DNA from 2 places in the Halobacillus sp. B23F22_5 genome. Region 1 is predicted to be linked to the other one. Evidence: predicted binding sites of a transcription regulator. Region 1 holds the regulator's gene; the other holds the start of a gene.
What was found. Region 1 encodes LexA, which represses DNA repair genes until DNA is damaged. Its sites were predicted from a motif close to CGAACATATGTTCG; they were not measured.

Region 1 (15,331 bases):
GTAGCTTTCTGCCAGGCTATCCAAAAATACTCACCAGTCAATTCCCATGTCACCCCATACCCGAGTGCTATGCCTGGGTATGAAAGTGATGTCATCATGGCGGCAGGCACATTCATCCAGGGGGCGAGTTTGGAATTGACGGCAGACGGACCAATCCGTCCACCATTTATGGCATTTGTGCAAGGCGGACTTACGTATGAACACGTGAAGATTGCTGTGAAACTTGCTCTCGGAGAAATCATTGAGGCAGGTTTCCATCAAATCGAAATAGGGTAAAAGCTGAGATGGAGAAGTTCATTTCAGTTTTTTTAATTTTATATGTAAGATTTCTTAACATCTCTTGACACATGATGTTTCATTGGTATAATTAAGGTATCACATTAAAGGGAGGTAGCGATCGATGAGTGATGAAATTAGACGTTCGATGCCGTTATTCCCGATTAGTATAGTCAAATCCTTGACAGACCTGTCAGCCAGGCAGATCCGTTATTACGAAGAACACGATTTGGTCCATCCAGCGAGATCAGAAGGAAATCGCAGATTATTTTCCTTCAATGATGTTGATCGTCTGCTTGAAATAAAAGCATTGATTGAAAAAGGCATCAATCTTGCAGGAATCAAACAGGTTCTGTCGATGCAGGAAGCACCTGAAAATGAACCGATGAATCAAGAGCAAGTCGAAGAAATCCACAATGATCTTTCTGAGAAAGAGCTTCGCCGTATGCTCCAGCAGGAATTATTGACAGCTGGAAGACACGGTAAATCATCGTTAAGACAGGGAGAATTATCACGATTCTTCCATTAAAAAATAGGAGGAAAACTATAAATGGGATTAACTAGAAAAGAAATTTTTAAAAAAATTGAAGAAGAAAACGTAAAATTCATTCGCCTACAATTCACAGACATGCTTGGAACTATTAAAAACGTCGAAATTCCTTTGAGTCAGCTTGATAAAGCATTGGATAATGAAATGATGTTTGATGGATCTTCTATCGAAGGTTTCGTTCGTATCGAAGAATCTGATATGTACTTAATTCCTGACCTCGAGACATTTGTGGTCTTCCCTTGGACTTCCGAAAAAGGTAAAGTGGCACGTTTTATCTGTGATATCTATAATCCGGATATGACACCTTTTGAAGGGGATCCACGTTACATTTTGAAAAAGAACCTGCAAAAGATGGAAGAACTTGGATTCTCCGCTTTCAATATTGGTACTGAGCCGGAATTCTTCTTATTCAAGCTTGATGAGCGCGGCGAACCATCCATGGAGTTGAATGACAAAGGTGGCTATTTCGACCTTGCACCGACTGACTTAGGTGAAAATTGCCGTCGCGATATCGTACTTGAATTAGAAGAAATGGGCTTCGAAATTGAAGCATCACACCACGAAGTAGCACCAGGACAGCACGAAATCGACTTTAAATATTCAGATGCAGTCAAACACTGTGATGATATCCAAACTTTCAAATTGGTTGTAAAAACAATTGCCCGCAAGCACGGACTGCATGCTACATTCATGCCTAAACCGTTATTCGGTGTCAACGGTTCCGGAATGCACGCGAATATGTCCTTGTTCAAAGGAAAGCAAAATGCATTCTACGATACAGAAGGCGAGCTTGAACTATCAGACGTTGCTTACCAGTTCACTGCAGGTATCATCAAGCACGCAACAAACTTCACAGCTATTACGAACCCGACCGTAAACTCCTACAAGCGTCTTGTTCCTGGTTATGAAGCTCCTTGTTACGTTGCATGGTCAGGACAAAACCGTAGTCCGTTAGTTCGTGTTCCAACTTCCCGCGGCCTAAGTACCCGTATCGAAGTACGTAGTGTCGATCCTGCAGCGAACCCTTACCTGGCAATGGCTGTATTGTTGGCAGCAGGGTTAGACGGTGTGGAAAATAAGATGGAAGCACCAAAACCGGTCGATCGCAACATCTATGTTATGAACAAAACAGAACGCGAGAAGAACGGCGTACAAGATCTGCCAGCTACTCTATATGATGCGTTAGAGCTGCTTAAGCAAGATGAAATCTTAGTGAACGCACTTGGCGAACACTGTTTTGAGCACTTTATCGAAGCGAAAGAAATCGAATGGGATATGTTCCGTACACAAGTCCACCCTTGGGAACGTGAGCAGTATCTATCCGTATATTAATAAGCATCCCCCTTGGTACTATTGGTATCAAGGGGGTTTTTTATTTTAGCGTATTATCTTCATATTTAAGTCCGTAAAAAAAGCCATTGATTTTTTCATCAATGGCTTCTTTCATTATTAAAAGATTACATTCTAACTTGATTTAACACCAGCCGAGGTCACAATCAGTAACATATTGTTTGATATCTGTTATTTTATGCATGCGATAGATTTTTCCGTTATGATATTTAAAGCCCTCTGACATTTCATAACGATTCTCTTGTCCAGACATGAGAATCCGTCCGATTTTTTCTTTATAGAGGTAGAGATTCATATTTCCTTCTTCTAACTTTCCATTGATACTATCTGTTATATCCACCATCTGCAATTCTTCTTTTCTCATTCCATTCCTCCTTATTAGAATCTTGATTCAAATAACGTAAATAAATATATAAATGGTATTATAATAATTTTTTCAGGTAAAATCAACACATATTCAGAATATATAGATTTTTCAGTTAATTAGTCCTGTATACTTTATTGAAATATCGTTCTATGCTTTTACGCTGGGGCAGGCAGGTTTAAGTTGTTGTAAATGCATTGTTAAAGAATGTTAAGAAGCCCAAGACATGCAGGACTAATAGAATCCCCTGTCAAAATTGTTTTCGAAAGGAGATGACATGCATGAGTTTTACTCGCCATTCGAAATCAATTACCAGAGAATTAGAATCGATTATGAAAACCAGGAGAGGTGAAGAGGTTCTTACCTTTATCACAGAATTTGGATTTGTTCAGGGTATACCAGGGGAGTTAAAAGAAAATCGACACAGCGATTTGAAACATCGGTCTGATAAGTCAGCATGTCGTTATAAACCTTACAATTTCACGTATGTAAAGGAAGTTATCATACATTCTTTTGAAGGTGAGTTAATTAAAGTGGATCATTTGGTTATTTATGATGAGCAACTTATTGGTATTATGCCTGGTAAACTGTTTTAGCCAGGGAAATAAGAAGAGCCCTGTATCCCTTCCCGGGATACAGGGCTCTTCTATTTTTATATAGAGATTATGATCAGTGAATTGCTCTATATAAACCTACGACTTTACCCAGAATCGAGACATCATGCAGGATGATCGGGTCCATGGTTGCATTTTCCGGCTGCAGGCGAATGTGGTTTTTCTCTTTGAAGAAGCGTTTGACTGTCGCTTCTTCATCTTCTGTCATGGCGACGACGATTTCTCCATTTTGAGCGGTTGGCGTCTGTTTTACAATTACCATGTCTCCATCAAGTATACCTGCTTCAATCATACTCTCACCTTCGACAACAAGGACAAAAGTGTTTTCTTCCCCAGCTAAATTTTGTGGTAAAGGTACATATTCTTCAATATTTTCAATAGCAGTTATCGGCGTACCAGCGGTTACTTTACCAATAACAGGAGCATAGGATGCTTCGCTCCTTGGAATGTTTTGTTCTTCCTCTAATTCTAACACTTCGATGGCTCTTGGTTTCGTTGGGTCACGTCGGATGAATCCCTTTTTTTCCAGCCTCGCAAGGTGTCCATGAACAGTAGAACTGGATGCCAATCCGACAGCCTGGCCAATTTCACGCACGGAAGGTGGATAACCTTTGGCGAGGACTTCCTCTTTTATGAATTTCAATATTTCCTGTTGCCGTTTCGATAATTTACTCATATAAGCACACCTCGTACATATGTTTTTATTAACCACATTGTACCATGATGATTTCAACAATACAAACATTCGTTCGAATATACACTTGACAGGAACGAATGTTCGTATATAATTATAACTAACAAACGCGAACAAAAGTTCTGTATGGAGGGGTTAAAATGTTTGATAAACTATCTAAATTGGACATGACTTATATTATTCTTTTCATTTTGAGTCTGGTATTTTTATATGCTGCGATGTCCATAAGCAGCTAAAATGGTCTATGTAGTTTATTGTTCGTATTAACACGCAGAAAGGGTCGCAGACATGAAAGTAATAATCTATTGCAGAGTCAGTACAGAAAAAGAAGCTCAAGTTACTTCTTTAGCGAGACAGGAATCGGAGTTGCTTGCCATGGCAGAACGAGAGAACATGGAAGTGATGGATATAATTAAAGAGCAAGCGAGCGGATATGAAATTGAACGTGAAGGTGTTTTTCAAATGCTGGACCGTTTTTCTGAAGGAAAGGCAGAGGGTTTACTGATCCAGGATGAGACTAGGCTGGGGAGGGGGAACACGAAGATTGCCCTGTTTCACCAGCTTCAAAAAATGAACGTACAAGTACTGTCTTTGACACATCAGGGAGAATTGCAATTGTCAGAGTCAGATTCGATGGTGTTGCAAATCGTCGGGATAGTGGAGGAGTACCAGCGGAAAATCCATAACCTCAAAATAAAGCGCGGAATGAATAAAGCGATGGAAAGGGGTTATAACCCGGGTGACAACCTTACCAATCAGCATTTGGCAAGGGGACGGGAAAGGATTGAGTTTCCGATTGAGGAGGTTGTCCGGCTTCGTAATAATAAACTGACTTTCGAGGAAATCGCTGCTACGTTACGCGGGCTGGGCTATGATGTTTCAAAGGCCACGGTCCATAGACGCTACCGGGAATACACCTCGCTTGAAATAACAGCTGATAAAAGTTAATATATAATGAAGACAAGGGTCTAACGGCACTTGTCTTTTTAGTTCAGGGCTCATAAAAGGAGTGTGTCAATATGTTATCCAAAGAAAAACTTAATCGTATAAACGAATTAGCCAATAAATCAAAAAAAGAATCGTTGACTGCAGCGGAAAAAGATGAACAGCAAAAACTACGTAAAGAATATCTAGGCAACGTACGTAAGTCCTTTAAAAACCAACTGAAGAGTATGAAGGTAGTCGATCCGGAAGGCAATGATGTAACACCGGAAAAAGTGAAGCGGATGCAGCGTAATGAAAAAAAACATTAATCTTCCCCATACAGCCGTACATAATAGTACGGTTGTTTTTTGTTTAAATTTCCAATGCAAGGGAAAACTTCAAAAGTAAAATCTTAAAATCAGGTGACAATGCTTGTCTATATCCCATTTTCATTATAGGATTATAGATGGTACATAATGCAGAGCGAGAAAGGGGATTATTCCATGTCAAACACAATCGAACAGACATCTATCAACACGATACGGACATTGACAATCGATGCCGTAGAAAAAGCTAATTCCGGCCACCCAGGTATGCCGATGGGGGCAGCTCCAATGGCTTATACGCTTTGGACGGAGTATATGAACCACAACCCTAAAAATTCAAACTGGTTCAATCGTGACCGTTTTGTGTTATCAGCAGGACACGGTTCCATGTTGATATACAGCTTGCTTCATCTTTCCGGTTATAACGTTACCATGGAGGATTTGAAAAATTTCCGTCAATGGGGATCCAAGACACCAGGGCATCCGGAGTTTGGTCATACGGATGGTGTAGAGGCAACGACAGGCCCATTAGGTCAGGGCATTTCCATGTCCACTGGTATGGCAATGGCTGAAGCGCATCTTGCGGCCAAGTATAATACCGAAGACCATCATGTAGTCGATCACTATACGTATTGTATCTGTAGTGATGGAGACTTGATGGAAGGCGTTTCCCAGGAATCTGCCTCTCTTGCAGGCCATCTTGGACTTGGAAAACTAATCGTTTTATATGATTCCAATGATATTTCCCTTGATGGAGACTTGAATCGTGCTTTTTCTGAAAGTGTAGAGGGTCGTTATAAGGCATATGGCTGGCAAGTGATTCGTGTAGAGGACGGAAATGACACAAAAGCTATCAGTGAAGCGATCAAAGAAGCCAAAGCTAATACTGATCAGCCGACCATGATCGAAGTAAAAACGGTCATCGGCTATGGTTCTCCAAACAAGTCAGGGAAATCTGATTCCCATGGTGCTCCATTAGGGGAAGAAGAAGCCAATGCAGCAAAACAACATTATAAGTGGGAACATGATGAGGCATTCCATGTACCTGAGGAAGTTTATCAGGACTTTAAGGAAAAGATCCAAAAGAACGGGGAACAAAAAGAGTCCGAATGGAAAGCATTACTTGATGAATATAAAAACGCGAACCCTGAGTTGGCCGCAGAACTGGAATTGGCGATGAAAGGGGAACTGCCGGAAGGATGGGAGAAGTCCCTTCCTGCTTATACCGAAGAAGATAAGTTAGCAACACGTGCTTCTTCAGGAGAAGCAATCAACGCATTATCTGAAGCTATCCCGTATTTCTTTGGTGGTAGTGCTGACCTTGCCGGTTCTAATAAAACAGCTGTAAAAGGTGAAGATGATTTTTCCAAAAACAACTATGCCGGCAGAAATATCTGGTTCGGTGTACGTGAGTTTGCAATGGCAACAGCATTGAATGGCATGGCGTTACATGGCGGCTTAAAAGCGTATGCTGGAACATTCTTCGTGTTCAGTGATTACATGCGTCCGGCCATCCGTCTGTCAGCGTTAATGAATTTACCAGTGAACTATGTCTTCACTCACGATTCAATTGCTGTCGGTGAAGATGGTCCTACTCATGAACCAATTGAACAGTTGGCATCACTTCGTGCAATGCCGAACCTTTCTGTCATCCGTCCAGCAGACGGTAATGAATCCAGTGCTGCATGGCGTGTCGCTTTAGAATCCAACACTACACCTAATGCCCTTGTACTGACTCGACAAGGTCTGCCTACATTACCTGGGACAGCAGAGAAAGCATATGAAGGTGTGAAAAAAGGTGCATATGTATTGAGCCCGGCCGACAAAGGAACTCCAGATGCCTTGTTGTTGGCCACTGGGTCTGAAGTTCAGCTTGCTGTAGCTGCGCAAAAAGAATTGAAGGAAAAAGGCTACGATGTGAGTGTCATAAGCATGCCATCCTTTGATCGTTTCAATGTCCAGTCGGATGATTACAAAGAAAGTGTTCTTCCAAAAGCAGTAACCAAGCGTCTAGCTATCGAAATGGCTTCTCCTTTCGGTTGGGAGCGTTATGTTGGCTTGGACGGGTCTGTACTTGGTATAGATACCTTTGGTGCTTCTGCTCCAGGAGAAACTGTAATGAAAGAATATGGATTTACAGTAGAAAATGTAGTTAAAGAAACAGAAAAACTGTTCAAGTAATGGAAATATAAGCGTGTAGTCGACATGCTCTAAAGGCTGTCTCTCCGGTTAGAGGCAGTCTTTTCTTTCCTTCTATGTATTATTTTTCAATTCGACAAAACTCGATGGATTCTTTTTCAGCTTTTGACAGATTTATCGATGTACAACCGATATAATATCCCTCAAACAGGAGGGATTGCTGCATGCATCTTTACTATGTCTATGCTGTCAAAGAGGAAATTGCGAAAGAATATTATTATAAAACGGAATTATTGTTCCGATTTTTCCAAGAGTATCATAATCATTCACATAAAGATTTATATAAATTGCAATTCGAATTTATCACTAAGCCGTTTCCCGATAACTCTCTGGTGTGTTTGTTGAAAAATAGTCCGAGATATAATCATAGGAAACTGATAGAAGGCAAAAAGGTGACGAAATGGGTTGAAACCCGTGGTATAATAGAGATAACAAAAGAAATGTGTCTTATACAGTGTAATAGTTTCATGGAGGCGGAACAGATTTTATTTCAAAAACTCCGAATGATCGACCGCTGCTTTTTCATTGCAGAATACCATTTTCAGCAATATGGGTGGATTTCCCCCCAAAGGAAAGAAATGCTATTATAGGTACGTATGGAAAAAAGGCAGGAAAAAGAAATAGCACGCACTCTTACAGGAGACATGCTATTGTATTCTTATGTCCATTTTACTATACTGTATAAGAGACAACATGAAGGAGGAAGACGGAGAATGAGCTTGGGTATCGTATGGGTAATCATCATTGCCATCCTGGCGCTTATCGGTGGTGTAGCCCTGGGGTTTTTCATTGCGAGAAAGTATATGATGAACTATTTGAAGAAGAACCCTCCTATTAATGAACAAATGTTACGTACGTTGATGATGCAAATGGGACAGAAACCATCACAGAAAAAGATTAATCAGATGATGCGTTCCATGAATAATCAACAAACCAAATAACATTAAAAACCTTCTTTCTAATAAAGAAAGAAGGTTTTTTTCTACTAATTATTGATCAATAGGAGAGTTGGACTTTTCATAGCGTCCATTGATCCAAAATTTAATATTGGTCAATATGGAAAAGCTTAAAAAAAAGTTTACAGCCAATACGGATGCAAGCAAGGAATAATTGTCAAAATAAATCATCTCGTATTCCTTGATTCCCATAACAATCATTGTTTGAATCACCAGGAAAACAAAGCTCATAACCAGGGAAATAGCTGTCCGAACCATACCGCACCCCCACTTTAGTTTTTACGATTCTTTCTATGATTACCTTAACTATAAGCTATTTTCACAAAATGTTCAATTTTTAAGTTTTACATATTTTGCTTTTTATAGCCATGTAAAAGACGATAGTTAAACACCTGGGGTATGTTGTGATAGTTCCCCTGGTATCAAACTATGGATTTTGACATGATTTTATATTAAAATTAATACTATCTACGTCATAAAGGAGTTACTGCATGATGATAAAAACAAATGATTTGATTCTTAGGACAGCCACAACCTTGATCGCCTTCATTTTGTTCGCATTTTCCATCTACTTGTTTTTTGCCGGACATAATAAACCAGGCGGCGGTTTTATCGGAGGTTTGATGACCTCAACTGCCATCGTTTTGATGTATATGGCCTATGGAATGAAAGCTGTTTCTAAAATCATTCCGATAAACTTTCGAGTTGTCATTCCTATAGGGCTTTTAATCGCAGTAGCTACTGGAGTAGGTTCTTTCCTTTTCGGTCAGCCTTTCTTAAGCCAGACATTCGCTTATTTTCAACTGCCGATCCTTGGGAAGACAGAACTTGCAACAGCGTTGCTTTTTGACCTCGGCGTATATTTGACTGTCATAGGTGTTACGATGACCATCATTTTGACCATCGCCCAGGATCATGGAGATGAAGAACTTTCCTAATAAACCATTCGGAATGTGGTCCTTATGGTAGCGGAATCCAGAAAGCCACGTTTTAGTTAAAGCATGGAAATGAGTGGATTGAATATGTTTTGGTTGATTGCAAGTACAGTTGTAGCAGCCTTCATGGCCACAGCGATGATTTTCGTAAGGATGAGGGCTGCCCGCCGTCCTGCCAGTGTAAAAAAGATCATACTACCACCGCTGTTTATGAGTACAGGAGCATTCATGTTTGTACTTCCTATCTTCCGTGTCGAATGGATACAAGTTTTAGAAGCTTTGAGTGTCGGGGCTTTATTCTCTATCTTTTTGATAAAGACCTCAAACTTCGAGATAAGAGAAGGGGATATTTACCTTAAACCTTCCAAAGCCTTTATGTTCATCTTATTCGGACTACTGGGGCTAAGGATAGTATTGAAGCTGTTGATTGGACAACATGTTTCCATTGGTGAAACAAGTGGTATGTTTTTCTTATTAGCCTTCGGCATGATTGTTACATGGCGGATAACAATGCTGTACCGTTATTTGCAGCTGGCAAAGTCCCTGCCTAAAAATGAAGTAATGAAAGAAAGCCTGTCCAGAACTTAAAAGGTTCGGACAGGCTTTATGTTTGTTCATGGAACAGATATTGGTAAGGCGTCAGATCAATATCCTTCTGTTCAAGGGTTTTGATTAGAAATTTATGATCCCGCTTCGGTGTAGCAATAATATAACCTTCGATAATAACATCCTGTGTTATTTTTTTTCGGTTTTTTTTCAGGGCTACTTCTCCGATTTTACTTGCAATCTTTTGACGCGCGATGTCCCGAAACAGTTCTGGGACCGGAGAGACGAGATCCTCTAATAATTGCTTTTCTTTATCTCCCCACATATGCTTGGATTTTTCTAAGTAATACTCTTCCCAATCCATATCGGATTTCCCATCTTCTTTCGGAAGCCGTTTTAAAAACTTCCGGAACATAAAGAATCCGCCGATACTCAGCAGGACAACCATGATGATGACCCAGCCAATTATAAACGCTGCAAATCCTCCGGACATAATACCACCTATTTCATCATATATTGGTAACAATCAAATTTTAACGATAGAAATCATGACAAATTAGGTCGAAAGTTTTACCTGTTTGTCAGATTATAGTATGATAAAGTTGAATTATTTGGCGGGACTGTGTGGGAATCGAACCCACCTGAGACGACACGCGCCTCACAAGCAGTTTTGAAGACTGTGGCCTGCACCAGCATAGCAACCAGCCCCATGAAAATTGCCCTGTATGTAACATAAGTCATTATAAAAGCTGAGGGATAAATTGACAAGCTTTTCATTTCAGTATCTTTTTCACCTTAAAATTCATTCTACAACTTGATGTAGCTTTTCAAAGTAGGATACTATATATTTAGATAGAAAGGAAGGGGCGGGTAGAATGGGCAACCATGACCTTGGATCATCTGACCAGCAGGGAGAATATACTCCTTATACATATGTTAATTATTCCTCTCTACCCGATTGTTTTCAGTCGTGGATTGAACATAACGGAAATGATCTAGTGACGATTTTTGATTTGGAAGGATATATCAAATATATTTCTAAATCGGTGACTCGATGGTTAGGTTTTGAAGTCGATGAAGTCGTGGACTCCAAAGCGGGGGATTACCTTCATATCAAAGATCATCAAAAGATTCGGAACCTGCTTGGACAGAAGCCGGACCAGACCCATCACACGAACCTATTAGTGAAGGATAAGAATGGCCGGTATTTACTGATGCGTACGATGGTATCAAAAAGGTACAATCCAGAAGACGGTAACACTTATATACTGACCATTGCCCAGCATATAACGGACCATAACATGATGGAAGAACAGATGATGCAATCGGAAAAGATGACAGTGGCCGGGCAGTTGGCTGCCAGCGTCGCTCATGAAATCAGAAACCCGTTGACTTCTTTGAAAGGTTTCCTTCAATTGCTGCAGGCAGGAATTCGTAAGGAAGAGGAATATTATAAAATCATGTTAGAAGAAATCGAAAAGATGGAGTCGGTTACCTCTGAATTGCTTTTTGTATCAAAACCGATGACTGATGAACGGACCAGTGAATCCTTAAAAGAAATGCTTGAAGATGTGATCACATTGATGAACACACAAGCAAAAATGCAGAGTATAACCATAAGAACGGAAATACCAACAGGCATTTTCGTATTTTGTGATCGATCACAAATCAAACAGGTTTTCATCAATATTATTAAAAATGCCATAGAGGCTATGCAAGAAGGCGGACTGCTGGAGATTAAAGTATCCAGGATAGAGAACCGGGCGTATATTGATATCATTGATGAGGGCCAAGGCATTTCTGACGACCTGGTAGAAAAGATAGCTGAGCCATTTTTTACAACGAAAAAAAATGGCACCGGATTAGGACTGATGATCAGTAATCAGATTTTAGATAAGCATAATGGATATATGGAAATCCATCCAAATGCTGAAATTGGAACTACTTTCCGGCTTGTATTACCAGCAGAATGACACGTTTGCCATGCAAGCGTGTTTTTCTTATGGGTTCCAGCCCAGCTGAAAGAAGAGGGGGATATGATGCTGAATCGTTATATTACAATCGGTATGGCTGGCCATATCGATCATGGGAAAACAGCGTTGACAAAAGCTTTGACAGAAGTGGATACCGATCGTCTGAAAGAAGAAAAAAGCCGTAATATTTCCATCGAGCCAGGTTTTGCCCCATTGAAATTGCAAAACCATGATTTGAATGTATCGATCATAGATGTACCAGGCCACGAAAAATTCATCAGACAGATGATAGCGGGGGTTGCCGGGATAGATTTAGTTATCATCGTAGTTGCTGGAGATGAAGGAATAATGCCGCAAACCAAGGAGCATATGGATATTTTATCCTTACTCGGGGTGAATGAGGCTATATTAGTAGTTACAAAAGCTGATTTGATTGATGAGGATATGAAGGAATTAGTAGAAGAGGATATTCGTTCGTATATTAATGGGAAAAGTTATCAGCATTCGGACTTGCTTTTTGTCGACAGCCTTTCCGGAAACGGGGTTTCCGAGCTGGAACAATTGATTGAAAAGAAGGTTGCTGTCCAGCCCACTCGGGATACAACAGGTTCCTTCCGTATGCCGATCGATCAGTCTTTTACAATCAAAGGCCAGGGAACGATTGTCAGGGGAACCATTTTTGAAGGAAGTGTGATAGCAGAGGATCATATCACGATACTCCCCCAACATAAAAAAGCGAGAATCAGACAAATTCAAGTTCACCATGAACCAGTGGAACAGGCATTTGCCGGGCAGCGTGCCGCTGTTAATATTACCGGGATTGGTAAGGAGGACGTTAAGCGTGGGGATGTGATTGTGAAAAATGATGCTTTCCTTGTTACCCGAATTATTGATGTACGGACGACATTGATTGATGAACTTCGTTACCCGATCAAACAACGTGGTCCTATAAACATATATATCGGTACAACACAGGCGGCTGGAAAAATAGTGTTCTTCGACCGTAATGAGGTAACAGAAAGCACAGAAGAAATATTTTGCCAGCTTCGATTAGACGAGCCTGTAGTAGCCAAGAGAGGGGACCGGTTCATACTTCGCAGGCCGACACCAGTGGAAACAATCGGAGGGGGAGTAGTGATCGACCCGAATGCAGGAAAGCATAGATTCAGTAATGAAACGATCGAGATGCTGAAAGAAAAAAGCAGGACTACTCCAGATGAATTGCTGGAAAACCTGTTACAAGCGAACAAATGGTTGAATATACAGCAATTACTAAAAGAGACCTCCATGGATGAACAACAATTAGATAAACTATTAGCTTCCCAAATAGACGGGAAACGAATCATCAAAGTTAATAAAGGGTATATGCTTTTTTCAGAAAGTGAGCGAATGCTTCATGTCGTTATAGAGCGTTTGAGGGAGTACCATCATCTTTACCCGCTCAGGGCAGGGAGAAATAAACCGGAGGTAGTCACTCAGCTTCCTTTGAAAAAATCTGTAGGCAGTCAATTGGTAGATGCATGGATCGAGAGCGGCAAATTAAAAGCATCCGGTCCATTTGTCGCATTACCGGAATTTTCGCCATATTTTCCTGAGAAATGGCTGAAACGGATGACAGCATTAACAAAAGATTGGAAAAATGATGGCCTTCAAGTGAAGGAATGGAATGATTATGGAAGTGAGCACGATATACCGGCTGATTGGATGAGAGAATTACGGCTGTTCTTTTTACAGCAGCATTCAGCCTGGGAAATAGATGATAAACATATTGTCCATATAAATCCGATCCGTGATTATTTTGAACGACTATATGAAGTGACGGAAAATGAATTCTCATTAAAAGAAGCGAAAGAGACGTTCCAGGTGTCACGTAAATACCTTGTACCTTTGTTGGAAAAAAGCGATGATGCCGGTATGACAAAAAGGGTGGAAAGTGTAAGGAAATGGTTGAAGAAACCTGAGGAATATTTTAAAACCGTAAATGAACAAGAGGCTGACTAGGAAAAGCTTTTTCCTTAGATCAGCCTCTTTGTTATGGATGGACAGTAATCCTTATTTTTTCTTGCTCTTTTACTTCGCCGATTATGGCAGCTGTCGTGTCAGCTGTCCGGTTAAATGATTCTACATAGGATTGAGCTTCACCCTTCGGCATAGAAATCAATAATCCACCGGAAGTGATGGCATCACATAAAACGAGCTGTTGTACTTCAGTCAGCTCCTGGTGATAATTGACCTGAGCTTCGAGCCAGGAATGGTTAGCCTTAGAACCTCCTGGAACGACTCCATTTTCTGCTAACTCTAATGTTCTGCCAAGTTGAGGAACCTGGTTGTAAGATATGTGTAAACTCACTCCACTGCCATTGGCCATTTCAAACGCGTGACCTAAAAGTCCGAAGCCGGTAACATCAGTTACTGCATTCACCTGATAGTCAGCCAGAAGTTCAGAAGCCTTTTTGTTCAAAGCAGCCATGGTATTAGTGACAAGCTGCTTCTCATGTACTTCAAGAAGATCCCTCTTAATTGCAGTGGTATGAATACCAACGCCAATAGGCTTGGTAAGGACAAGGACATCACCCGGTTTAGCGGTAGAATTTTGATGGATTCTTGCCGGGTGGGCAATGCCAGTAACAGCCATGCCAAACTTTGGTTCCTGATCATCAATGGAATGTCCTCCAATGATGTCACCACCAGCTTCAGCCATTTTATCCTGGGCTCCTTGAAGAATAGCAGCTAAAATTTCAGGACCTAATTTTTTGATCGGGTAACCGACGATGTTAAGACCGGTTTTGACTATACCACCCATTGCGTATATATCACTCAGGGCATTAGCGGCAGCTATTTGGCCAAAGTCGTAGGGATCATCAACAATCGGTGTAAAATAATCGACGGATTGAATCATGGCAATCTCTTCGGTCAGTTTATAGACACCAGCATCATCATTGGTGCCAGAACCTACTAAGACATTTGCATTTGCTTGAGGTGTGTTGATTTGTCGCAGCACGTGCGACAGGTCTTCAGGACCGATTTTGCATCCTCAGCCAGCTTTTGTCGATAATGCGGTCAATCGGATGATTTCTTCTTTATTCATCGTTCCACCTCCTAAAGCCTAGTATAATACAGGGGGACAAGAAGAGAAAATTCAGGCGCCTTACGAAACCGCTCTGTACACTTGGAGAGCGGTTATTTTAATTATAGCTGAAAAATGGATATACTGATAACTGAATAAGGGAGAGGAGGATACAGAATGAATGAACTGCTGCGGCAAATACCTCCCGTACATGAACTACAAAAACACGCTGACATAGTTGCTATTCGAAAACAACACCAGGTAACTGAAAAATTGTGGACGTTTTGGATTCAACAAGCGGTAGAATCACTCAGACAGGATATCCTGAATGGTGAGTATATACAAGCGGATAGATTTACAGCCATCATCATCAATAAGGTAAAGCAGGCTGCAGACTTTTGGGAACAACCAATGTTACATAAAGTGATAAACGGCACCGGCACCGTCCTCCATACCAATCTCGGAAGGGCGAGGTTAAGTGAAAAGGCGATCGCTCGTGTAAGTGAGGTCGCTGGAAATTATTCAAACTTAGAATACGATATCAAAAAAGGGAAGCG
Region 2 (15,331 bases), on a different contig from region 1:
GCTCATCGTGAATTCGGGGATCGGGCAATCGAAGTATATCTGGTGAGTATGACAGAGGCAGCCAGTGATTTACTTGAAGTGCTGGTACTTGCTAAAGAGGCAGGGATTTATCGTCTTCATCCAGATGGAAGAGTAGAAAGCAGCTTGAATGTCGCTCCCTTACTGGAAACCGTAGATGACTTGATTGCAGGACCGGAAATATTAAAGACCTTGTTTGATATGGATGCTTATTCCAAGCACCTTGGCCAACGCAATTACCATCAGGAAGTCATGTTAGGATATTCTGACGGCAGTAAAGACGGTGGGACATTGACCGCTAACTGGAAACTTTATAAAGCACAACAGGAAATCCATGATATGGCTAAAGACTATAACATCGGTCTTAAATTCTTCCATGGGCGTGGTGGATCACTAGGCCGGGGCGGTGGCCCATTGAATCGAAGTATCCTATCCCAGCCTGCAGAAACGTTGGGCGATGGTGTAAAGATTACTGAGCAAGGAGAGGTATTGTCCTCCCGCTACCTGATCCGGGACATCGCTTATCGCAGCCTTGAACAAGCAGCCTCTACGCTTGTGGAAGGTGCAGCGCATGTTTCTACAGAATCGGAACAAGGACACCACCGGGAAGAAACATGGGAAAAGGCAATGGAAGAGATTTCAGAGGTCTCACTCAGAAAATATCAATCACTTGTTTTCGGCGATAAAGATTTCCTTACCTACTTCAATGAAGCGACGCCGCTGAAAGAAATCAGTGAGTTGAATATCGGTTCCCGCCCGATGAAGCGGAAAGACAGTTCCAAATTTGAGAACTTGCGTGCGATTCCATGGGTCTTCGCCTGGACACAGAACCGTCAACTGCTTCCTGCCTGGTATGCTGCAGGTTCCGGGTTGACAAGCTATGCAGAGCAAGGGGACTCCTACCTTGCCACCTTGCAGCAGATGTATGAAAATTGGCCTTTCTTCCGTTCAACCATTGATAATCTGCAAATGGCATTGATGAAAGCTGATATCCAAACTGCAGATCAATATAAATCTCTCGTCAATGATAAAGAACTTGGCGACCGGATCTATAATGATATCGTGGAAGAATACAATAAAACCAAGGATATTCTTCTGAAAATCAGTGGAGATCAGGAACTCCTCGATAAACAAGTGACCATCCAGGATTCTGTGCGGCTGCGTAATCCTTATGTCGACCCATTGAATTTCTTGCAGGTGGAATTGATTAAAGAGTTACGTGAAACAGAAAGCAGGGAAGAAAGTCTGCTGACCGAAGTACTCCTTACCATCAGCGGTATTGCAGCAGGTCTCCGGAACACAGGTTGATATCATTTGTAAAGCAGTCGGTTTATTCACCGACTGCTTTTTTATGCTGATATATTTACTTTTTCATATCAAAATATAACGGATAATGGTTACTGCATTTTTCATTGAAACGATGCTGGCATTCCGGGCATCCAGAAACGGACATATATTCATTGATGGTCAATTCGCGGCTGCAATTTCCGCATAGGATCGCTTGTTCCTCCCATTGGTCCCTGGGCCACTTTGTCTCACGATGATCTGCTTTCTCTTTATGACAATAGTAGCAAGCATAATATTCCTTACAGCAGTGAAACTTGATAGCAATGATATCGACTTCACTATGATAATGACGACAACGGGTAAAAGCATCTACTTCCATCCCTTTTACTTCTATACGGTTTCTTGTCACCCAATTCCCCCTTTATCTTCATTTCGTAAAATCAATTCAATTTTTTTATTTTTATCTCAAGTTGCATAATTCGATTCTTTTTTATAAAATTCCTGCAATAATCTCTACTTCCTGCTGTAAGTCTGGCTGGAAGCATTTTCTTCTATCTTTTGATAGACTAGCTCTAGGTTCTATAAACTCCATTTATCCGCCACGGTTGGCTTCATATGTGGAATAAAAGAAAGAACTTCTAAGGTCAGGGATGCTCTTTTGAAGTTCCTCCAATGATATTATCTTAAACGATAAGCAATAAGGAAAACACAGAATCAGGAGGATGATAAGGTGATAACCGTGAAAGAAATTTCAGCCGAAGATACTTACAGGATCCGGAACAAGTCCCTCAGTCAAAACCAAAGCATAGAAAAATGTCACTATCATGGAGATCATCTGGACACCACTTTTCATTTAGGCGCTTTTGAAAATCAGAAGCTGGAAGGGATCGCATCCTTTTACATGGAAGCAACGGATGCCATTCACTCTCAAAAACAATTTCGCCTCAGAGGGTTGGAAGTACCTAATCAAGATCAAAGCCTACGAATTGCTACAACGTTATTGCACAAAGCAAATCGTATCTTATACCACGGCAATGTCGAATACATCTGGTGTATTGCAGAAACGGCAGCTCAGCCTTTCTATGAGAGAATAGGATTTTCTTCAATCGGGGAAACATTTGAAACTGATCCAAGTGGTTCTCAGGTAATTTTGTATAAAGAAGTTGAGAAACCTTAATATTACAAAGTTGTGGTACCAATGTGTGGATTTCTCTTTACGTGTAGCTTGTATAAATCTCCCGCTTTAAAAAGAGGGAGATACATTATTTTTGTATCACCCTCTAAATGCAGTCATTATTTCTTATAATCATCTAAAAAGTCTTTTTGAAAACTGGTGCTGACTTTGTGAGAGTCATTCACCGTGCTCGATAGATCCCGGAACGGGTTCTTGCCATAACGTTCGGTCAAATCATCTATCGTTTTATAAAGTTTTTCCTTTTCTGCATATTGTTCATAATTGAAAATATCGAGCTGCTGAGTCACTTCTCTCTGTTCTGCCAAATCTCCAGCGGTTATGCCGAGCAGCCGGACAGGTTCCTGGTTCCAATGTTCATCGAACAATCTGGAAGCAATATGAAAAATATCGTCTGAAGTATGGATATAATCTTTTAATTGTCTGCTCCTTGTGACATTTTTCCAATCATGATAGCGAATCATCAATTGTACATTTCTCGCCAGCACTTTCTTGCCGCTCATACGGGCAGCCACTTTATTCGCAAGCCTTCTCAGCACCTGACGGATTTCCATATCATCGGTTGTATCTTGGGCCAGGGTAGTGGATGTTCCGATACTTTTGAATTCATGAACAGCATCCGGGTCAACCGGCCGGTTATCCTGGCCATTGGCCCGATTTTTCAATCGTTCTCCGTTAATGCCAAGCAGTTGTTTCAGTTTGAAGACATCATAATTAGCCAGGTCACCAATCGTTTCTATCTTATAACTTCGAAGCTTTTCTGCAGTTTTTTCTCCTACCCCGTACATTTCTTCTATTGGCAATGGCCATAATTTTTTAGGCAAATCACGCTTTCTAAGCACCGTGATACCCATAGGCTTCTTCATGTCAGAAGCCATTTTAGCTAGGAACTTATTGGGCGCTATTCCGATACTGCAGGGCAGATCCAGCTCTTCAGCAATTCTTTCCTGTATCCGGTCGGCTATTTCAAGTGGAGACCCGAGATTTTCACAGTCGGTAATATCCATATAGCCTTCGTCAATCGATACTGGCTGGATTATGTCTGTTACATCTGCTAAGATTTTGAACATTTCTTTGGAAGCCGTACGATACCTATCAAAATTCGGCCGCATGACGATCAAGTCTGGACAATGCCGTTTCGCTTCCCACAGAGGCATTGTTGTTTTTACCCCGTGTTTTCTTGCTTCATAACTGCTCGTTACGACAATGCCCTTCCGCTCTTCGGGATTACCCGCAATCGCTAACGGTTTCCCTTTCAAACCAGGGTCGAATGCCATTTCAACTGAGGCATAGAAGCTATTCATATCCACATGAAAAATGACCCTGCCATTTTTCGGGTACCATTTTGACATGGCAATCCTTCCTTTACGAACTTTTGTTCTTCCATTATATCATGGGAATGCAAATAACTTCGACTCCTACCCCAGGCCCTCCAGAATCTGGATGTCCCGGGGTATAAAACCAAAAAATCGACCATGCTGTGTTGGCATGATCGATTCATTGCATTATGCTTTTGCCGCTTCCTGAATGATTGCAGTCACAAACTCTGCGACTTTCTCGAGCTCAGCGACTGGCATGCGTTCATTGGTTGTATGGATTTCTTCATATCCTACTGCCAGGTTAACTGTCGGTATCCCGTGACCAGCGATGATATTCGCATCACTGCCGCCACCACTCTGAAGCAATTCACTGTTCCGTCCGATGTTATTGGCAGCACTTCGAGCCACTTCCACTACCCTGTCCCCTGCCTGATGTTTAAAGCCAGGATACATAACGGTCACGTCCACGTCTACTTCGCCGCCCATTTCTTTAGCTGTATCATGAAAAGCCTGTTTCATCTTTTCTACTTGAGTTTCCATTTTTTCAGGAACAAGAGAACGGGCTTCTGCTAATATTTCCACGTGGTCGCATACGATGTTCGTCTGCTTTCCGCCTTCAAAACGTCCAATATTAGCGGTTGTTTCATCATCGATTCGTCCAAGTGGCATCTTTGCGATCGCCTTAGCAGCAAGTGTAATTGCGGATACACCTTTTTCCGGCGCTACACCCGCGTGAGCTGTCTTCCCTTTTACGATGGCATTCACTTTTGCCTGTGTCGGTGCGGCTACAATAATATTACCAACCTGCCCGTCACTGTCGATCGCATAACCATATTTTGCTTTCAGCAAGGAAGCATCAAGTGCTTTTGCACCGACAAGACCGCTTTCTTCTCCTACTGTAATGACAAACTGGATGTCCCCATGTTCGATGTCATTTTCTTTCAACACACGGATAGCTTCAAGCATGGCTGCTAGTCCAGCTTTATCATCCGCCCCAAGAATTGTAGTCCCATCGGTTACGATGTAACCATCCTCAACCGATGGGGTGACACCGTTACCTGGAACGACAGTATCCATATGGGATGTGAAATAAATCGTATCGACGCCGTCCTTGGTCCCTTTAAGGTTACAGACCAGGTTGTTGGCATCGTGGTCGGTTTGGTTACGAGCATCATCCTCAAGCACTTCCAAACCAAGATCAGAAAACTTTTTTTTCAGTACCTTAGCGATTTTCGCTTCGTCTTTTGTCTCGGAATCGACCTGGACCAATTCCAGGAATTCTTCAAGCAGACGTTCTTTATTTACAGTTACCATTCGTATGTCCTCCTTTATGTACGATCCTATTAGTACGTTAGCGAAACAGCCCGAAACTGTCAACGGAAGCAGTTTCAGGCTGCCTTAACTTTACAGTGGAATATTGCCGTGTTTCTTCTTCGGCCGTTCTTCCTTTTTATTTTTGAGCATATCAAGCGCCTGGATCAAGGTAGTACGGGTTTCACGAGGATCGATCACATCATCGACCATACCAAGCGATGCAGCGACATAAGGGTTGGCGAAACGCTCCCGGTATTCACTGATTTTTTTCTGTCTTGTTTCTTCCGGATTTTCGCTTTCCTTGATTTCTTTGGCAAAAATGATATTCGCTGCACCTTCAGGTCCCATAACCGCGATTTCCGCGTTTGGCCATGCATACACTAAATCGGCACCGATCGACTTACTGTTCAAAGCAACATAAGCACCACCGTATGCTTTCCGTGTAATCACCGTAAGTTTAGGTACAGTCGCTTCTGAATAGGCGTATAAAATCTTCGCTCCGTGTCTTATTATTCCGCCATGCTCCTGTTTAATCCCCGGGAAGAATCCGGTTACATCCTCGAAAGTTATGAGTGGAATATTGAATGAGTCACAGAAACGGATGAATCGTGCCGCTTTGTCGCTGGAATCGATATCGAGCCCTCCAGCCATATACTTCGGCTGATTACATACGAGGCCTACTGTCTGTCCTTTCAATCTCGCGAAACCGACCACGATATTTTTGGCAAAATCTTTATGGATTTCAAAGAAAGAATCAGGGTCGACAACTTCATCGATTACAACACGGACATCATAGGGACGGATCGGATCGAATGGTATTTTGTCGGTGATATCCGGACGGTAATCTTCTTTTTCCTCCAATTCCAGTACAGGCGGCTTTTGTTCATTATTGGAAGGCAGGTAGCTTACCAGCTGACGCACAGCATCCAGTGCTGTTTCTTCGTCGTGCGTTTTTAAATGGGCATTACCACTTTTTGAATTATGGACATACGCTCCCCCAAGGTCTTCTGAAGATATGTTCTCTCCGGTAACGGTCTCGATTACCTTCGGTCCGGTGATGAACATTTGAGACGTTTCTTCTACCATAATGACAAAGTCAGTAATAGCTGGAGAATAGACAGCGCCACCAGCACATGGTCCCATAATGACAGAAATCTGTGGTATGACACCAGAATAAATGGAGTTTCTATAAAAAACATGTCCGTAACCATCCAAGGAAGAAACCCCTTCCTGGATACGAGCACCGCCGGAGTCATTCAATCCTATGAAAGGGGTGCCATTTTTCACTGCCAAATCCATAACTGCAGCAATCTTTTTGGCGTGCATTTCGCCAAGTGCTCCTCCGAAGACAGTGAAGTCCTGGGCAAACAAATAAACTTCCCTTCCATCAATCTTACCGAAGCCGGTCACCACTCCTTCTCCAGGTGCAGGCTGGCCATTCATCCCAAAGCTGTCACCACGATGCTCCATGAATGGGTTCAATTCGATGAAAGTACCTTCATCAAGCATATAATCTATACGCTCTCGTGCTGTCATTTTCCCCTTCGCATGCTGTTTTTCTATCCGTTCATCCCCGCCACCAAGTTCTGTCTGTCTGCGTTTATCATAAAGTTCACTGATTTTATCATAAATATCCATCGATGCTTCACTCCTTTTCGCTGTGCTGACATAACTCATATAAGACGCCGTGTCCGGCTTTCGGGTGAAGGAACGCAATTTGGCTATCATGCGCGCCTGTTTTCGGGGTATCATGTATCAATGCTACGCCGCTCTCCTTATATTGATTTAAGCGTTCGGTAATATCATCGACCTCCAGTGCCAGATGATGGATTCCTTCCCCGCGCTTTTCAATATGCTGATGGATCGGAGAATCCTCGCTTAACGGTTCAAGCAGCTCAAGTCTTGTTTCGCCAATCTTAAGAAAAGCAACTCGAACCTGTTCTGAGGTTACCTCTTCTACATTTTCCAGTTTCAAACCAAGCACATCCTGATAAAACGGAAGTGCCGCTTCTAATTGCCTGACTGCAATTCCTATGTGAGCGATTTTCTTTGGTGCAGCAACCAGGCTCGAATTCGGATCGACCATTTTTTCGATATATTTAGCGATTTCTTCTGTCGGCGTCCCACTAGTAAATATCTTAGCTACTCCCTGGTCCTCTAAATATGGGATATCCTCAGCAGGAATAACTCCGCCCCCAATGACAGGAATATCTTCCGCACCTTTATCCTTCAATGCTTGTACAACCTTTGGAAACAATGACTTATGCGCACCTGATAAGGAAGATAAACCGACAACGTCGACATCTTCCTGAATGGCTGCCTGTGCAATCTGAATTGGCGATTGCCTTAAGCCGGTATAGATAACCTCCATTCCCTGGTCTCTCAAAGCCTGGGCAATGATCAATGCACCGCGATCGTGTCCGTCTAAACCTGGTTTAGCAATTAATGCACGTATTTGTTTTTTCATGTCAGTACTCCCCCTTTTACATCCCCGTATACTCACCGAATTCTTTTCTTAGTACGTTGGCAATTTCTCCAACGGTCGCATAAGCTTTGACAGCTTCAAGAATATACGGCATCAAATTTTCCTTCTCCTGCCTGGCTGCTTCTTTAAGGTTATCCAGGCAGTCATCGACCAGCTGCTGGTTCCTTGTTTCTCTAATATTTTTAGTCTGTTTGATTTGTTGTGCTTCCAAAGCTTCATCTACCCGGAGCAAGTCAGGATTAATTTCTTCATCGATTCGGAATTCATTCATACCTACGATGATATCTTCGCCTGATTCTATCCGTTTTTGGGCTTCATATGCAGATTGGTGTATTTCCCGCTGCATATAGCCATCTTCCACAGCTTGGACTGCTCCTCCTAATTTCTCGATTCGTTCAAGGTAATCATTGACTTCTTCCTCGATTTTATCGGTCAATGACTCAACGTAATAGGAGCCTCCCAACGGGTCAATCGTATCAGCGACACCGCTTTCATTAGCAATGATCTGCTGGGTTCTTAGCGCTATACGAGCAGAATCTTCGGTTGGAAGAGCCAAAGCTTCATCACGAGAGTTGGTATGTAGACTCTGAGTTCCTCCCATGACAGCTGCAAGCGCTTGCAAGGTAACACGTACTATATTGTTATCCGGCTGTTGAGCAGTAAGTGTTGATCCGCCAGTCTGGGTGTGGAACCTAAGCTTCCAGCTCTTAGGATTTTCCGCTTGATAACGTTCTTTCATGATTTTTGCCCAGATACGCCGTGCTGCTCTGAATTTCGCCACTTCTTCGAAAAATTGGTTATGGGCATTGAAGAAGAAAGCGAGTCTTGGCGCAAACTGGTCGACTTCAAGTCCGGACTCGATGGCAGCATCAACGTATGCCATGCCATTGGCAATCGTAAATGCGACTTCCTGGACTGCTGTAGAACCAGCTTCCCTTATATGATAGCCAGAAATACTGATGGTATTGAATTTCGGCACATGCGTCTGGCAATATCCGAAAATATTCGTAATTAAACGCATGGATGGTTTTGGCGGGTAAATATATGTCCCTCTCGCAATATATTCTTTAAGGATGTCGTTCTGAATCGTCCCTGTAAGCTTTTCCATCGGTACGCCTTGCTTTTCTCCCACAGCTATGTACATACAAAGCAAAATCGAGGCAGGTGCGTTGATGGTCATAGATGTACTGACTTTATCGAGTGGAATCTGATCAAACAGCTGTTCCATGTCCTTTAAACTGTCGATGGCGACTCCGACTTTACCGACTTCCCCTTCCGCCATCGGATCATCGGAATCATATCCGATTTGAGTGGGAAGATCGAATGCGACGGATAACCCCGTCTGTCCTTGTTCTAATAAATACCTGAATCGTTTATTGGTTTCTTCAGCAGAGCCGAATCCTGCATACTGCCGCATTGTCCAGTACCTGCTTCGATACATGGTCGGTTGTATCCCGCGGGTATAGGGATATTGACCAGGGAACCCTAATTTGTCTTCATAAGTTTCGGAAGAAGCCTCCTCCGGTGTATACAGGCGATCTATAGATATTTCTGAACTTGTGACGAAATCCTCTTTTCGTTCCGGAAACCGCTTGGACGTTTTCTCCACGTCCGTTTCCCACTGCTGCTTTTGTTGCTGGTATTTTGATTGATCACTCATTAAATGACCTCCTTCTCCCTAACTACTATCTTCCATACTAGCTTATCAAATTATTAAACAATTTTTCAGCAAAAAAACAAAAAGTGCTACATAATTTTTCAAATTTTTGCAAGCATTCATAATTCTATTTTGAAATACTTTCCCGCTCTTGTCCAATTTATCATTTACATGTAAAATACAGTTAACGCATGTCCGAATTATTCCGGACATCCCCAGGACGCATAAAGGAGGTAACAACCTTGGCACGTAAGCAATCAAAGCGTGAACGACGCATGAAAATCATCATTTACATCATGATTTTATCCATGGTACTTTCATCTCTATTAGCCGGAGCAGGCATGTTTCTATAAGAAAGGGATAGGCAAAAGCCTTACCCAGACCCTAACAAAAGCGCTAAAACAAAAGCGGAGCTTTGTCGAAACGAGGCAGCTCCGCTTTTTTAATGCAAACGATCCTTGATGTTCTTCTTTACATACTTTTCATACACACTTAAAAAGTCCTGGTTATCCTTCACAATCAATATTTTTGTCCCGATCGGAACCCGTTCATAAAGCTCTTCCACTTGATTATTATAGGAACGGATACATCCTTGTGACACGTTTTTTCCAATCGAGGAAGGCTGATTGGTACCATGTATCCCATAGATACGGCCATCTGTACCTTTAGCATCAAACCCGATCCACCTGGAACCTAGTGGATTTTTCGGGTCTCCGCCGGGTATATTCTTTTTCCGGTAATATGGATCTTTCGCTTTTACAGTTATAGTGAATAAACCGGTTGGTGTAAGTTCATCCGTAGCTCCGGTTGCCACAGTATAAACTTCTTCGAGCTCACCCTCATTAAAAAATGCAAGCTGATTAGACGCTTTGTTGACAATGACAAATGGGTCGACTATTTCAGGACTATATGGAGGAGAAACAGAGAGGACAAGAAACAATAGAAAGATTTTCATTTTGATTGCTCCTTTTTGTTTAGCTTCCCCTCTCTGCTCAACCTTCTATACATCACTTTTTTTAAAGGAACGTTTAATGATTAAATATTGCTCGATCTCATTCAGTAAATTGAATAAGCTGGCTCTCACTTCAAATTCTTCACGTGATTCCGGTAGATTATCTTCCCGGAATTCTTTTCTCAATGTCTGGATCTGTCGCAAGTAAATGATGGCAGTATTTCCAGGGTGCACGGCATCTGCCAGTTCCTCAAAGAATTCAGCAATTTTAACTGCATGTTTATAAGGACCGGAAATACGGCTGACCAGCGGCAGCATCCTTTCAAGCAGCTCAAATTGTTTCAGCCGCATATTAAAGTAATGATAGTGTTGGTTATGAGAACGCAGCAAATGGTTCTCTACATCACGGAACGCCATCGTTTTGGACTCTTCCAGCAGGTCAGCGGTCTCGGTCAATTCTGTCCCTGACCAGTCATTATCACCTTCACGTAAGTAAGTGGCAAGTTCTTTTAAAATCACAGTGAAGTTATGTTCAATCTTTTCCTGGTACTCATACAATTTTTTATCCATACTTGGCATATAAAGGTTCAATAACAACGCTGTCCCAATTCCTACGACAATTAACAATAATTCATTTGTTACGACTCCTGCGTCAATTCCTTTTGAACCATATAAGTGAAGAATAATGACGGAGCTTGTTACAATACCTGGAGAAATCTTCAGCTTCACGGTAGTTGGAATAAATAAGAAAAGCATGAGTCCGATCGAGATCGGGTTATAACCCAGGGTTTCGAAAAATAGAAATGAAAAAACCATTGCCACTATACATGCGGCAAAACGGTGCCAGGCAGACAAAATAGATCGTTTTCTGGTCACCTGGATACATAAAATGGTCAGGATACCAGCAGATGCGAAATTTTCCAGACTCATCAGCTGGGCAATCCATATAGCGATTGGTGTGCCTATTGCAGTTTTTATCGTGCGATAACCGATTTTCACGATAGGTGACTCCTCTTCCTAGTTGTACTGAAATAATTTAAAATCTTAACATGTCTCCATATATCCTGAAAAGGCAGCCGCTATTTTATTTAGTTCTTCAGCTGCCTCCTTTTTCAGCTGCTTGCTTATATCTTTGATAGTAAGCAGGGACATTGTTCAAAAGCAACAATTCTGTATACAGGTAACTTTTCATATTGAAGTCATTGAAATCGATATTCGTCAATTCTAGTATTTGTTTGATTCGATAATTAAGTGTATTTGGGTGGATATATAAATCATTGGCCGTCTGCTTGCCCTTTCCGTTGTTAGCAAGGTAAACTTCCAAAGTCTTCAGCAGGTCGGTCTGGCTTTCCATATCCTTTTTCATCAAGCGCAGCAAGTCCTCACTGAAATAATCTTCTGAGCTATTCTTTTCATACAGAGCTGCCAGATAGCGATACACTCCTAATTTAGAAAATTCCCGAGGCATCGTTTCCGGGCGGGGTGTGATAAAGTTAGCAGTTTCAATAACTTCCAAAGCTTCAAGAAAACTCTTCCTCATTTGAACCAGTGAAGTATATTCCTTCCCAAGACCAATTAAAAAACGATAAAACTCCTCCCCGCCGGCAATATCTTTTACTTCATTGATAAATTCGCGTGCCAGATTTCTTGAGGAGAACTCTTTGTCTGTTTCCCCTTGTACAATCAGCAACATTTGATAATCAGATTTCAACAAATATATTTTTCTCCTGAGATAAAAGCTTTCCACTACTTTTTCTAAATAATCTAACCGATAATTTTCTCCGGGGTCAGAAATAGAAAAAACTAGTACCGAAAAGCGTTCAGGCAAGTCCAGCTTCGCTAAAGACGCTTCATTCCGCAATTGATTCTCACTGCCATACTCATGCTGAAGGAGTTTCCACAATAATTCCTCACGTCGTCCTTCTTTTGCATTGACTTTAGCATAAGTGTCATAAACAAGCTTCCCTATGTGGGCATTGATTTCTTGTAAAAAATCAAGCTCTTCGTCATTAAGCAGCGTATCCGATTCTTGCACCCATATATATCCCATCGTTTGGCCCAGATGTTTGGCAGCGATGACGATTCTTTGATAAAAACCAAGCTCTTCAATCGGGTGGACTCTGATTGGCGTCGGCTGTTTCTCCAAGCGCTGGACGATCCCTTCCTTTTTCAGACGATCGATGATAAAGATCGGACATTTTTTGGAGAGGATTGTTTTTTGCTGTGTTTGATCGAATTCATCCATGGAAGCACTATAGGAAACCAGCTCAAAATTTTTATTCTCTACGATGACTGGCTTGTTCAATTTTGAGCTGATTAGTTCGGTCACCCTATGAATATCCTCGGTACGATAAATCATTTCTTTTGCATCCATAGTATCTCAAACCTTCCCCCATGCAGCCCGGAGCCTCCAGTTTTTGGAGGACTACGGGGTACGTTAAAATAAGTTACTGCTTATTATATCGAACTTCATAGGGAAACCGAAAGAAGAACTCTTATTAAGAATTTTTCTTAAGGGAATTCTACGTAAGCATAATATGTATTTCTTTTAAAAAAGCAGCACCCCAACATTTGGAGTGCTGCCTTTAAAGCGTGCTTAATACTTTTCAGATATAGTTTTTGGATTCATATGAAGGGTCAGGTAATCCGGACCACCTGCTTTGGAATCTGTACCAGACATATTGAAGCCTCCAAATGGCTGGTAACCGACAATCGCCCCTGTACAATTACGGTTGAAGTATAGGTTTCCGACATGGAAATCTACAGCAGCTTGGTCGAGATGAGCGCGATTATTAGAAATCACTGCGCCTGTCAATCCATATTCTGTGTTATTCGCAATTTCAATCGCTTCGTCGAAGTCTTTTGCTTTTGTAAAGCAGACAACAGGACCGAAGATTTCCTCCTGCTGCATGCGGGAGTTTGGATCAAGGTCAGCAAAAACAGTAGGATCGATGAAATACCCTTTAGAATCGTCTCCTTTACCGCCAGTAACCAAACGGCCTTCCTCTTTGCCGATTTCGATGTAGCTCATGATTTTGTCATAAGCTCCTTGATCGACTACCGGTCCCATGTAAACATTTTCTTCGGAAGCATTACCGACAGTAAGTTCTTCTGTACGCTTTTTCACTCGCTCAAGAACTTCATCGTAAACATCTTCATGCACGACAGCACGGGAACCGGAAGAACATTTCTGCCCGGAAAAGCCAAATGCTGACACGATGATCGCCTCTACTGCTGTATCTAGATTTGCTTCATTGTCGACAACAACTGTATCCTTTCCGCCCATTTCTGCAATCACTTGTTTCAGATGTTGCTGGCCAGGTTGGATTTCAGCTGCCCGCTTGAAGATACGCGTACCGACTTCACGTGAACCTGTAAAAGAAATCAGTGCAGTTTTTGGATGATCGACAAGATAGTCACCAACTTCTCCGCCGCTTCCTGGAACAAAGTTCAGTACACCTTTTGGCAGTCCTGCTTCTTCCAAGACCTCAACGAATTTAGCTGCAATGACAGGACTATTGCTGGCAGGCTTCAGGACAACTGTATTACCTGTAACAATCGGTGCAATCGTAGTACCTGCCATGATGGCGAATGCTAAATTCCAAGGAGGAATGACAACGGAAACACCGGTAGGAGTGTAAACATAACGGTTATGCTCTCCATCACGGCTATTGACAGGCTTTCCATCTTTCAATTCCAGCATTTGACGGCCATAATATTCCATAAAGTCTATCGCTTCTGCTGTATCCGCATCCGCTTCTTTCCATGGCTTACCTACTTCATATACGAGATAAGCAGAAAACTCGTGTTTACGCCGGCGTACAATATTAGCAGCACGGAAAAGAATCTCAGCACGGGAAGCTGCGTCCCATTTTTTCCAACTTTTGAAAGCTTCTGAAGCTGATTGAACCGCTTGCTCCGCAATATCCTGGTTTGCTTTGGAAACATTTCCGACTACCTGTTTTGTATCGGCGGGGTTTGTAGAAACGATTTTTTCCTCGGTCTGTAGACGTTCTCCATTAACCACAAGGTCATAATCTTTTCCCAGCTCTTCTTTAACTTGCTTCAATGCAGCTTCAAATGCCTGCTTATTCTCCTCAACTGTAAAATCTGTGAATGGTTCATGACGATATGCTGTTACCATTTATAAAACCCCTTTCAATAAAATAATCGTTTTATTTACTGAAAACACCTTTGATAGCAAAGGCGATATTCGCTGGTCGTTCTGCCATCCTTCTCATAAAATATCCATACCAATCATCCCCATATGGAAGATAGACTCTTACTGTATATCCCTCTTTAGCTAAATCGAGCTGCGTTTGATTCCTCATTCCATACAGCATTTGGAATTCGAATTGGTCCTTTGGAATATTCTCTTCTTCTGCTAATTTTTTTGTATAGTCGATGATTTTATCATCGTGACTCGCGATAGCAGTGTAATTACCATTCAAAAGGTTTTTCTTAATTAAATGTTTCAGGTTGTCATCTACCATTGATTTATCGGGAAATGCCACTTTCCCAGATTCTTTATATGCACCTTTTACTAATCTCAGATAAGGATTACATTCGTTAAGATCATCCAAATCGGAATCAGAACGGTATAGGTAGGATTGAATGACAGTTCCCAAGTTATGATACTGGAATTTCAGCCGCTTATATATTTCTAAGGTCTGTTTACAACGAGATGAGTCTTCCATATCAATGGTTACCACTACATTGTGTTCTTCGGCAGTTTCAAGAATTTGTTCCATATTTTCCATTACTATATCCTCATTGATGTCAAGCCCAAGAGATGTCAATTTTAATGAAACCTCTGAATTTAAACCGGTTTCAGAAATGGTTTTAATGGTGTTCTTACATTCCTGGCCGCGTTTCCTGGCTTCTTTTTCAGAGTTAACAAATTCCCCTAAATGATCTACTGTGACTTGCAGTCCTTGTTGATTCAATTGTTGAATCAACGGGACAGCTTCTTCAAAAGTCACTCCGCCTACTATTTTGTCAGCACCGAATTTCGGCCCCCATTTTTTAGCTAAATGATCCAACAGACGATTATTTGACAAAAACAAGAAAAAGTTTTTGCTAATGGCTTCCAATATCACCACATCCC

Region 2: a site for LexA is predicted at 3,866-3,879, ahead of ACGTN9_RS04495 (DNA polymerase IV). Genes of this name have one in related genera too.

The regions. Positions count from the first base shown of each region.
Region 1 covers NZ_JBIEKI010000004.1:84,799-100,129, reverse strand. Annotated here, with positions in the region: gene ACGTN9_RS07545 (methionine gamma-lyase family protein) at 1-276, shown strand, start outside; gene ACGTN9_RS07540 (MerR family transcriptional regulator) at 401-805, shown strand; gene glnA (type I glutamate--ammonia ligase) at 827-2,158, shown strand; gene ACGTN9_RS07530 (YusG family protein) at 2,301-2,540, opposite strand; gene ACGTN9_RS07525 (hypothetical protein) at 2,822-3,136, shown strand; gene lexA (transcriptional repressor LexA) at 3,210-3,830, opposite strand; gene ACGTN9_RS07515 (YneB family resolvase-like protein) at 4,137-4,796, shown strand; gene ACGTN9_RS07510 (DUF896 domain-containing protein) at 4,868-5,101, shown strand; gene tkt (transketolase) at 5,276-7,279, shown strand; gene sirA (sporulation inhibitor of replication protein SirA) at 7,462-7,887, shown strand; gene ACGTN9_RS07495 (YneF family protein) at 8,011-8,238, shown strand; gene ACGTN9_RS07490 (hypothetical protein) at 8,287-8,511, opposite strand; gene ACGTN9_RS07485 (Na(+)/H(+) antiporter subunit B) at 8,748-9,191, shown strand; gene ACGTN9_RS07480 (CcdC family protein) at 9,276-9,776, shown strand; gene ACGTN9_RS07475 (DUF2621 domain-containing protein) at 9,793-10,230, opposite strand; tRNA gene ACGTN9_RS07470 (tRNA-Sec) at 10,347-10,443, opposite strand; gene ACGTN9_RS07465 (ATP-binding protein) at 10,610-11,707, shown strand; gene selB (selenocysteine-specific translation elongation factor) at 11,774-13,708, shown strand; gene selD (selenide, water dikinase SelD) at 13,740-14,795, opposite strand; gene selA (L-seryl-tRNA(Sec) selenium transferase) at 14,952-15,331, shown strand, end outside.
Region 2 covers NZ_JBIEKI010000002.1:218,809-234,139, reverse strand. Annotated here, with positions in the region: gene ppc (phosphoenolpyruvate carboxylase) at 1-1,326, shown strand, start outside; gene ACGTN9_RS04505 (CHY zinc finger protein) at 1,382-1,714, opposite strand; gene ACGTN9_RS04500 (GNAT family N-acetyltransferase) at 2,036-2,482, shown strand; gene ACGTN9_RS04495 (DNA polymerase IV) at 2,599-3,849, opposite strand; gene ACGTN9_RS04490 (M20/M25/M40 family metallo-hydrolase) at 4,003-5,130, opposite strand; gene ACGTN9_RS04485 (acyl-CoA carboxylase subunit beta) at 5,221-6,768, opposite strand; gene mce (methylmalonyl-CoA epimerase) at 6,776-7,597, opposite strand; gene ACGTN9_RS04475 (acyl-CoA mutase large subunit family protein) at 7,614-9,275, opposite strand; gene prli42 (stressosome-associated protein Prli42) at 9,515-9,625, shown strand; gene ACGTN9_RS04465 (L,D-transpeptidase) at 9,715-10,227, opposite strand; gene ACGTN9_RS04460 (aromatic acid exporter family protein) at 10,273-11,226, opposite strand; gene ACGTN9_RS04455 (PucR family transcriptional regulator) at 11,321-12,598, opposite strand; gene pruA (L-glutamate gamma-semialdehyde dehydrogenase) at 12,821-14,368, opposite strand; gene ACGTN9_RS04445 (proline dehydrogenase family protein) at 14,400-15,317, opposite strand.